Regions from separate parts of the Streptomyces sp. NPDC050418 genome, predicted to be linked through region 1. Evidence: riboswitches for the same ligand, from Rfam matches in the RefSeq annotation. Region 1 holds a riboswitch; the other holds the start of a gene.
What was found. Region 1 has a riboswitch for ZMP and ZTP ahead of ACIBI4_RS08975 (glycine hydroxymethyltransferase). Riboswitches for the same ligand answer to the same signal wherever they lie in the genome.
Positions count from the first base shown of each region.

Region 2: another riboswitch for ZMP and ZTP. It lies ahead of ACIBI4_RS31365 (bifunctional 5,10-methylenetetrahydrofolate dehydrogenase/5,10-methenyltetrahydrofolate cyclohydrolase); the one in region 1 lies ahead of ACIBI4_RS08975 (glycine hydroxymethyltransferase).

Region 1 is NZ_JBITIG010000003.1:337,162-341,565, forward strand. Features, by position in the region: gene ACIBI4_RS08965 (glutathionylspermidine synthase family protein) at 1-595, shown strand, start outside; gene rocD (ornithine--oxo-acid transaminase) at 640-1,899, opposite strand; ZMP/ZTP riboswitch at 1,992-2,078, shown strand; gene ACIBI4_RS08975 (glycine hydroxymethyltransferase) at 2,126-3,607, shown strand; gene ACIBI4_RS08980 (hypothetical protein) at 3,690-4,404, opposite strand, start outside.
Region 2 is NZ_JBITIG010000015.1:202,362-206,765, forward strand. Features, by position in the region: gene ACIBI4_RS31350 (peptidase) at 1-59, shown strand, start outside; gene ACIBI4_RS31355 (LysM peptidoglycan-binding domain-containing protein) at 46-489, opposite strand; gene ACIBI4_RS31360 (hypothetical protein) at 617-1,252, shown strand; ZMP/ZTP riboswitch at 1,359-1,459, shown strand; gene ACIBI4_RS31365 (bifunctional 5,10-methylenetetrahydrofolate dehydrogenase/5,10-methenyltetrahydrofolate cyclohydrolase) at 1,480-2,340, shown strand; gene ACIBI4_RS31370 (hypothetical protein) at 2,404-3,252, opposite strand; gene ACIBI4_RS31375 (polysaccharide lyase 8 family protein) at 3,430-4,404, shown strand, end outside.

The DNA of each region.
Region 1 (4,404 bases):
GACCGCCGAACAGGCCGGCCTCGACACCGTCGCCATCCCCGTCGAGGACATCGGCTGGGACCGGCTCTCCAGCCGCTTCGTCGACCACCGCCTCGGCTTCATCCGCGCCTGCTTCAAGCTTTACCCGTGGGAGTGGCTCGCCACGGACCGCTTCGGCGACCACGTCCTCGACACGCTCGACAACGGCGGCGGCACCGGAAGCACCCTCTGGATCGAACCGGCCTGGAAGATGCTCCTCTCCAACAAGGCCCTGCTCGCCATCCTCTGGGAGCTCTACCCCGGCCACCCCAACCTGCTCCCCGCCTACCTCGACGGCCCCCGCGACCTCACCTCGTACGTGGCCAAACCGCTGCTTGGCCGCGAAGGCGCGGGCGTCACCATCCACACGGACGCCGACGCCGGCAGCGCCGCTCCCCTCGTACGCGACGAACCGTGCTGCTACCAGGAGCTGGCCCCGCTGCCCGCCTTCGACGGCAACCACGTCGTCCTCGGCGCGTGGGTGGTCGAGGACGAGGCAGCGGGACTCGGCATCCGCGAATCATCCGGCCTGATCACGGACGAGTACGCCCGCTTCCTGCCGCACGTGATCCTCTGAGCGCTCCCGGTGGGCTCACCCGTTGGGCCTCCCCGGTCGCGGGCCTACACCTCGCCCGCCTCGCCCTCCTCACCCGCGTCCAGCACGGCCTTCAACTGGTCGAGACCCCAGTCCAGATCCTCCTTGCTGATCACCAGCGGCGGCGCGATCCGGATCGTCGACCCATGCGTGTCCTTCACCAGGACACCGCGGTCCATCAGCTTCTCGGAGATCTCCCGGCCCGTCCCGTACGACGGATCGATGTCCACCCCCGCCCACAGCCCGCGCCCGCGCACCGCGCGCACCGCACCGCCGCCGACCAGCAGTCCCAGCTCGCGGTGCAGATGCTCGCCCAGCTCCGTGGCCTTCGCCTGGTACTCACCCGTCTCCAGCATCGCGATCACTTCGAGGGCCACAGCGCACGCCAGCGGGTTCCCGCCGAACGTCGACCCGTGCTCACCCGGCCGGAACACCCCGAGCACCTCCCGCGAGGACACGACGGCCGACACCGGCACGACCCCGCCGCCCAGCGCCTTGCCGAGGATGTACATGTCCGGGACGACCCCCTCGTGCTCACACGCGAAGGTCTTCCCCGTCCGCCCGAGCCCCGACTGGATCTCATCCGCGATGAACAGCACGTTCCGCTCCCGCGTCAGCTCCCGCACCCCCGGCAGATAGCCCGCCGGCGGCACCAGGACCCCCGCCTCGCCCTGGATCGGCTCGAGCAGCACGGCCACCGTCTCGTCCGTGACCGCCTCGCGCAGGGCGTCGAGATCCCCGTACGGCACGACGTCGAAGCCCGGCGTGTACGGACCGAAGTCCGCCCGCGCCTCGGGATCCGTCGAGAAGCTCACGATCGTGGTGGTCCGGCCGTGGAAGTTGTCCGACGCGACCACGATCCGCGCCGCACCGTCCGGCACACCCTTGACCTTGTAGCCCCACTTTCGAGCGGTCTTCACGGCGGTTTCGACGGCCTCCGCGCCGGTGTTCATCGGCAGCACCATCTCCATGCCGCACAACGCCGCGAGCCGCGTGCAGAACTCGGCGAACCGGTCGTGATGAAACGCCCGCGACGTCAGCGTGACCCGCTCCAGCTGGGCCTTCGCCGCGTCGACAAGACGCCGGTTGCCATGCCCGAAGTTCAGCGCCGAGTACCCGGCCAGCATGTCCAGATACCGCCGCCCCTCCACATCGGTCATCCAGGCCCCCTCGGCCGTGGCGACCACGACGGGCAGCGGATGGTAGTTGTGCGCACTGCGCGCATCGGCCGAGGCGATCAAAGCTTCCGTACGCGTTTCCGTCGTCGACACGGGGTCTCCGTTCATCGTGCGGTGAGGGCTGGGGTGTCGCCCACTTCTCTATCGTCGCTCGCATCGCGGACGAGGAAACCTCGCCCGGACACCTGCCGGTAAGGTGACGCGTGGGCCGTGACTGGCGCGCTGAGATGGGGTCAACCATCGGGGAGCGGCTCGTGAACTGTGTGCCGTGCGCCTGGGCCGAACCGAGTACGACGAACCTGTACGCATCGTCTTCGTTCCGGAGGTCCACACCATGACCGATCCGTCCGTCTCCCCCTCCGCCCCCTCTCCCTCCGCCACGGCTGCCACCGCCTCCACGGCTTTCAACAGCGCGCTTGAGGTGATCCGCGGCGTCGAACCGCGCATCGCCGACGCCATCGGGCAGGAGCTGCACGACCAGCGCGAGATGCTCAAGCTGATCGCCTCCGAGAACTACGCCTCCCCGGCCACCCTCCTCGCGATGGGCAACTGGTTCAGCGACAAGTACGCCGAGGGCACCATCGGCCGCCGCTTCTACGCCGGCTGCCGCAACGTCGACACCGTGGAATCCCTCGCCGCCGAACACGCCCGCGAGCTCTTCGGCGCCCGCCACGCATACGCCCAGCCGCACTCCGGTATCGACGCCAACCTCGTCGCCTTCTGGGCCGTGCTCGCCGACCGGGTGGAGGCGCCGGCCCTGGAGCGCGCCGGCGCTCGCCAGGTCAACGACCTCAGCGACGCCGACTGGGCCGAACTCCGCCAGGCCTTCGGCAATCAGCGCATGCTCGGTATGTCCCTGGACGCGGGCGGCCACCTGACGCACGGCTTCCGCCCGAACATCAGCGGAAAAATGTTCGACCAGCGCTCGTACGGCACCGACCCCGCCACAGGCCTGATCGACTACGAAGCCCTCCGCAAGACCGCCCGTGACTTCAAGCCCTTGATCATCGTGGCCGGTTACTCCGCCTACCCCCGTCTCGTGAACTTCCGCATCATGCGCGAGATCGCCGACGAGGTCGGTGCCACGCTCATGGTCGACATGGCGCACTTCGCCGGGCTCGTCGCCGGCAAGGTGCTCACCGGGGACTTCGATCCCGTGCCGCACGCGCAGATCGTCACGACCACCACGCACAAGTCGCTGCGGGGTCCGCGGGGCGGCATGGTGCTGTGCGACGACTCGCTCAAGGACCAGGTGGACCGCGGGTGCCCGATGGTGCTCGGCGGGCCGCTGCCGCATGTGATGGCGGCGAAGGCGGTGGCGCTGGCGGAGGCGCGGCAGCCCTCCTTCCGTGATTACGCCCAGCGTGTGGTGGACAACTCCCGTGCGCTGGCCGAGGGGTTGATGCGGCGTGGTGCGACGTTGGTGACGGGTGGTACGGACAATCACCTCAATCTGATCGATGTGGCTTCGTCGTACGGGCTGACGGGGCGGCAGGCCGAGTCGGCGCTCCTTGACTCCGGGGTCGTCACGAACCGCAACGCGATTCCCGCCGACCCCAACGGTGCCTGGTACACCTCCGGAATCCGGATCGGTACGCCCGCGCTGACCACGCGTGGTCTGGGCGCGGCGGAGATGGATGAGATCGCGGGGCTGATCGACACGGTGCTCAAGGCTGCCGAGCCGGGGACGACGAAGTCGGGTGCTCCGTCGAAGGCTCAGCATGTGCTGGCTGCGAAGGTCTCGGACGAGGTGGCGCAGCGGGCCACTGATCTGCTGTCCGGTTTCCCCCTGTACCCGGGGATCGACCTGACCTGATGTACCCGGGGATCGACCTGACCTGAGCGGCCGCGCGCAGGCGCGACGTGGCGTGTGGGGGGAGCGGGTGGGCTGCTGTCGGTCAGCGGTCTATCAGCTCCCCCCGCGTTCCCTCCTCACGGGTGGCGGCCCGGGATTCGCGCAACCTGGTGGTCAGGGACGGGAGTTGGCGGGCGAGGGGGCGGCTGCCGAGGGCGAGTGCTGCTCCGGCGGCGATTCCGGGGAAGGCCCACCACCAGCCGGTGGCCACGTCGGTGCTGGGGGTGGCGGTGGGGGTGCTGCGGTCGGTGCCGGTGGCGGCCGGGGTGTCCTGGTTGGTGTTCGCGGCGTCGTCCGTGCTCTCGTCGGGAGTGCGGTCCTCGGGCGGCGGGACCAAGTCGCCCGCGCCGGAGTAGTGGAGCAGCTTGAGCGAGGCCAGGAATCCCGTCAGGTCGGCGGGGAGGCGGGGCCTGTGCCAGGTGCCGTTGGCCAGATCGAGGGACTCGCCCGCTCCGCCCGCTGTGTGGATCCAGACGGGGGAGATGCCCTTCCCGGGCGGCAGGACATAGATTCGGTCGACGCGCCACGGCTCCACGTCATGGATCATCCAGGTGACGTTCACCATCTGGCCGTCCAGCAACTTGTCCATGGACGGGGCCTTTTCGCCCTCCACCGATGTGCCGATGTCAAGCAGGTCGGACAGCTGCTGGTAACGGTCTCCCTGGGCGGTGAGCGCTGCCGCTTTCGCCGTGGTCGGTGAGGCGAGCAGCACGCTCGTGGGTCCGCCTGCCGTGGCGGCCGGTGCTCCGAGCAGGATC
Region 2 (4,404 bases), on a different contig from region 1:
TCTTCGGCACGTATTTCGCGGGGCGTGGGATGTCGCTGGCGGCACCTAGGGAAGCCTGAGCACGGTGCCCGGCAGGATCAGGTCAGGGTTGCCCCCGATGGTCTCCTTGTTGAGCGCGTAGATCTCGTGCCATCGGAGTTCGTCGCCGAGTTCGTGACGCGCGATGGCGGCGAGGGAGTCACCGGGCTTCACGGTGTACGTACGGGACTTGGGCTCGGTGTCCTTGGACGCTGCGGGCCGCTCCTCGCGCTGTGCGTCCTCGCGCGCGAGATCCGGTGCGGCGGCCTCCGCCCTCAGGCGGTCCGCGGCGGCCTGGGTGGCGGAGGCGGCCTCCTCCGTGAACCGGGAGGTGGCATCGGCGCTGCTCCTCGCGGGCGACGCGGGTGCGCTCGCGCCGGCCGAGGTCTGCTCCTGCACCTGCTCCTTGACCGCCTCGGCGGCCTTCCCGGCCTTGTCCCTGCTGCCCTTGAACGCGTCGAAGATTCCCATTGTTCCTCCTGGGGGTGCGGTCCCCCTGAGGCCACTGTGTCCCGGCGGCGGTCCGGCCGCATCGGGAGGGCGGTTGTCAGTGGCGGGCGGCACCATGGCAGGGACGGACCGGGGAAAGGGGGCCCTTGTGACCACAGGCAGGCTGACGGCACCGCTGCGCCGCGTCCTCGCGGGTGCCGAGGAGGTGACGGGCCGGATCAGCGGGACCGAGGCGCAGCTGGACGCGCTGGTGCGGCACGGTCTGGCGTTCCGGCACGCGCGGCCGCCGCGCGCGTACTTCCTGACACCGTCCGGCCACCGCCTGCGCCAGGAGTACCTGACGTCGGCCCCGGCCCCGACGGCCCGCGCCACCGCCCCCGCGTCCGGGGTGTTCGCGGCGCGCGCGGGCACGGAGAGCGCACCGCCCGATGACAGCCCGACGCGGCTCCGCGAGGTGCACAGCGCGTGGCAGGGCCTGCTCGAACTGCGCCGTATGACGAACACGGACGGCGCGACGGACCGCCCCTGCACCTGGGAGCGCAGCCACCTGGTCCAGGCGGCGTCCCTGGCCCTGGAGGCGGCCGGCTGCAGACCGGGCACCGCCGGCTCCGACGGCTACGTGGTGACGGAGACGCACCAGCCGGAGGCCGTGGAGATACGGGGCGGGGAGCCGGGCGAGCTGCCGGGATGGTCGGGAGTTCTGACGGAAGCGGGCTGGCAGGTGAGCGAACACGGGACGCGGGACCGGGGGCGGGTGCTGCTTGCTTCACCGCGGCGCGTGTAGGCACCCGGCAACGCATCCCGCACGTGCCCCTGCCCCTGCCCCCGAACCTCGCCCCCACCCGTTCCCGCCCCCGACCCCAAACCCCCCACCTACGGTCCCGTACCCTGAACACGGCTGCGACTGGCGCAAAAGGTGGAGCACCACCGGGGAGCAGCCCGGCATGAACGCCGACGAAACACCCTCCTGCCGCGCGCCTGGGCGATCACCACCGCACCCAGGAGCCCCGCATGACCACCACCCCGCGCACCGCCCGCTTCATGGACGGCACGGCCCTCGCCCGCGAGATCTCCGAACGCACCGCCGCCCGCGCCAGGGCCTTCACCGAGCGCGCAGGCAAGGCCCCCTGTCTTGCCACGGTCCTGGTCGGCGCGGACCCCGCCTCCGTCACGTACGTGAAGATGAAGTGGAACCGCTGCGCGAAGGCCGGCATCGAGTCCCGCCATGTCGAGCTGCCCGCCGGCATCACCACCGAGCAGCTCGTCGCCGAGCTCACCGCGCTCTCCGAGGACCCGGACGTGCACGGCATCCTGCTGCAGCACCCGGTCGGCGACCACATCGACGAGCGCGCCGCGTTCGAGGCCATCGCGCCGGAGAAGGACGTCGACGGCGTGACGATGACCTCGTTCGCCGCGATGGGCTTCGGCCTGCCCGGCTTCGCCTCCTGCACACCCGGCGGCATCATGCGGCTGCTCGACGCGTACGGCGTCGACCCGACCGGCAAGCGCGCGGTCGTCGTCGGGCGCAGCGCGATCCTCGGCAAGCCGGTCGGGATGCTGCTGCTCGGCCGCGACGCCACGGTCACGTACTGCCACTCGCGTACGGAGAACCTCTCCGAGGTGATCCGCGAGGCGGACATCCTGGTCGCCGCGGTCGGCCGCCCGGAGTTCATCCGGGGTGAGGACATCAAGGAGGGCGCGGTCGTCATCGACGCGGGCTACAACCCGGGCAACGTCGGCGACGTGCACTTCAACTCGGCCGCCGAGCGCGCCGGTCTGATCACCCCGGTGCCGGGCGGTGTCGGCCCGATGACGATCGCCGTACTCCTGGAGCAGACACTGGACGCGGCGGAGCGCCTGACCGCTGCGTGAACGCGACGGGGCGCGGGAGTCCGGCTCCCGCGCCCCACAAGCCGTCCAAGGCCGAGCTCAGCCCTACCGCAGCGCCTTGAGCGTCGCCTTCGTGTCCGTCACCAGCCACTCCTCGACGTCCTTCGCGGACGGGACCTTGCTGTCGCCGGAGGACGAGGCGCTGTAGTCGCTCCAGCTCATCCGGAAGGTGAACCAGCCCTCTCGGACGTTCAGCTCCATCCGGTTGAGCTCGTCGTCGGTGTCGCTGGTCTCCGTCGTCAGCCAGGCCTCGTCGCCCAGGCCGTCGACGCGGGTGACCACGGTCTTGGAGCCCTCGTAGTCGTAGTCCTCGTTGGACTTGGCGAGGTCGGCGTACTCCTCAGCGGGATCGGTCGCCTTGTGCCAGGTCGCGTTGTACGTGATGTAGGTGCTCGTGTACTCCTCGGTGGACTCCTTGTCCTTGAGGTCGAGGCTGCAGTAGCTCTGGTCGACGGTCGGCCGCTGCGAGGAGTACCGGGTCTCGTCGTTCTTCTCGGTGCCCTTCTCGTAGCGGCCCTTGAACGAGGACATGTCGGCCGCCGAGCAGAGGTTCTTCTCATAGCCGTAGCCGCCCAGGTCCGCGCTCGCGGACCCCAGGTTGCCCGTCGCGAACAGGGCGCCCGCCCACACGGCGGACGCGACCACGACACCGCCGATGCCCCACGCCCAGCCGGGGATTCCCTTGCGCGGCGCGGGCGGCGGCACGGGCGCGCCGAAGCCGGGCTGCGGCATGGGCGCACCGGGCATACCGGGCTGCATCTGCTGAGGGAACGCGGGCTGTGGTGCCTGCTGGGCGTACGGGTTCTGCTGGACCGGCGCCTGCGGAGGCTGGGGAGACGGCTGCTGATAGGGGTTCGGCTGCGGCGCTCCGCCGGGTCCGGGTATCGATGACATAAAGGGAATCTATCCAGCGGCAATGCCCTCTTATGCGTCGGCCCAGCTGTCGAGACCGTCACCCTCCGCGAAGCGATCGAAACGCTCAACTTGGCAGTATCTATTGAGCGTTTGAACGTTTGCGTGCTAGAAACCGCATGCTCCTGCCCCCAGTCGTACGTCCCTCCGGAGTTCTCCATGACGACGTCCTGGTCCCGCCGCGGTTTCCTCGCCTCCAGCGGCGGCACTGCACTGGCCCTCGGTCTCACCGCCACCGCGCCGACCGCCCATGCGGCCGCCTCCGCCGAGGCCTCCGCCGCCTCCGCGGGCGCCGCCCCCGAAGACTTCGCCGCGCTGCGCGCCAAGTGGCGCACCCTGATCCTCGGTGAGGGCTTCAGCCCCACCACGGAGCCCTTCAAGTCGAAGCTCCGGACCCTCGGCACGAACGCCCGCGCCAACTGGGACACCATGACGCCGGCCGACGGTTCGCTGTGGCCCGGCATGGTCTACAAGGACCCCGAGCCGGACACCGACCAGGAGTCGTACGGCTACTCGGGCCAGATCCAGTCGACGTTCGGCAAGCTCTACACGATGGCCGAGGCCTACGCGCAGCCCGGCACCGGTCTGACGGGCGACGCGGGCCTCAAGGACGCGGTGATCACCGGCGTCGAGCACCTGTACGCGCAGGTCTACAACGAGAACCAGGCCCGCTACGGCAACTGGTACAACTGGCAGATCGGCGCCCCGCAGTCCCTGATGGACATCGCGGTCCTGCTGTACGAGCACTTCACGGCCGACCAGATCGCCAAGTACTGCCGGGCCGTCGACCACTTCGTGCCCGACTCCGTGATGGACCACTACACGGGCACGAGCACGGGTGCCAACCGTGTCGACCTGTGCCGCGCGATGATCCTGCGCGGTGTCGTCGGCGGCAGCGAACAGAAGATCACGCTCGGCCGCGACTCCCTCTCCCCGGTCTTCCCGTTCGTCACCAAGGGCGACGGCTACTACGCCGACGGCTCGTTCATCCAGCACACCTCGATCCCGTACATCGGCGGCTACGGCGCGGTGCTCAACGACGGCCTCGGCCGGCTCTTCGCCCTGCTGCGGGGCTCGGGTTGGCAGGTGACCGACCCGGGGGCGCAGCAGTTCCTGGACACGGTCGACATGGCG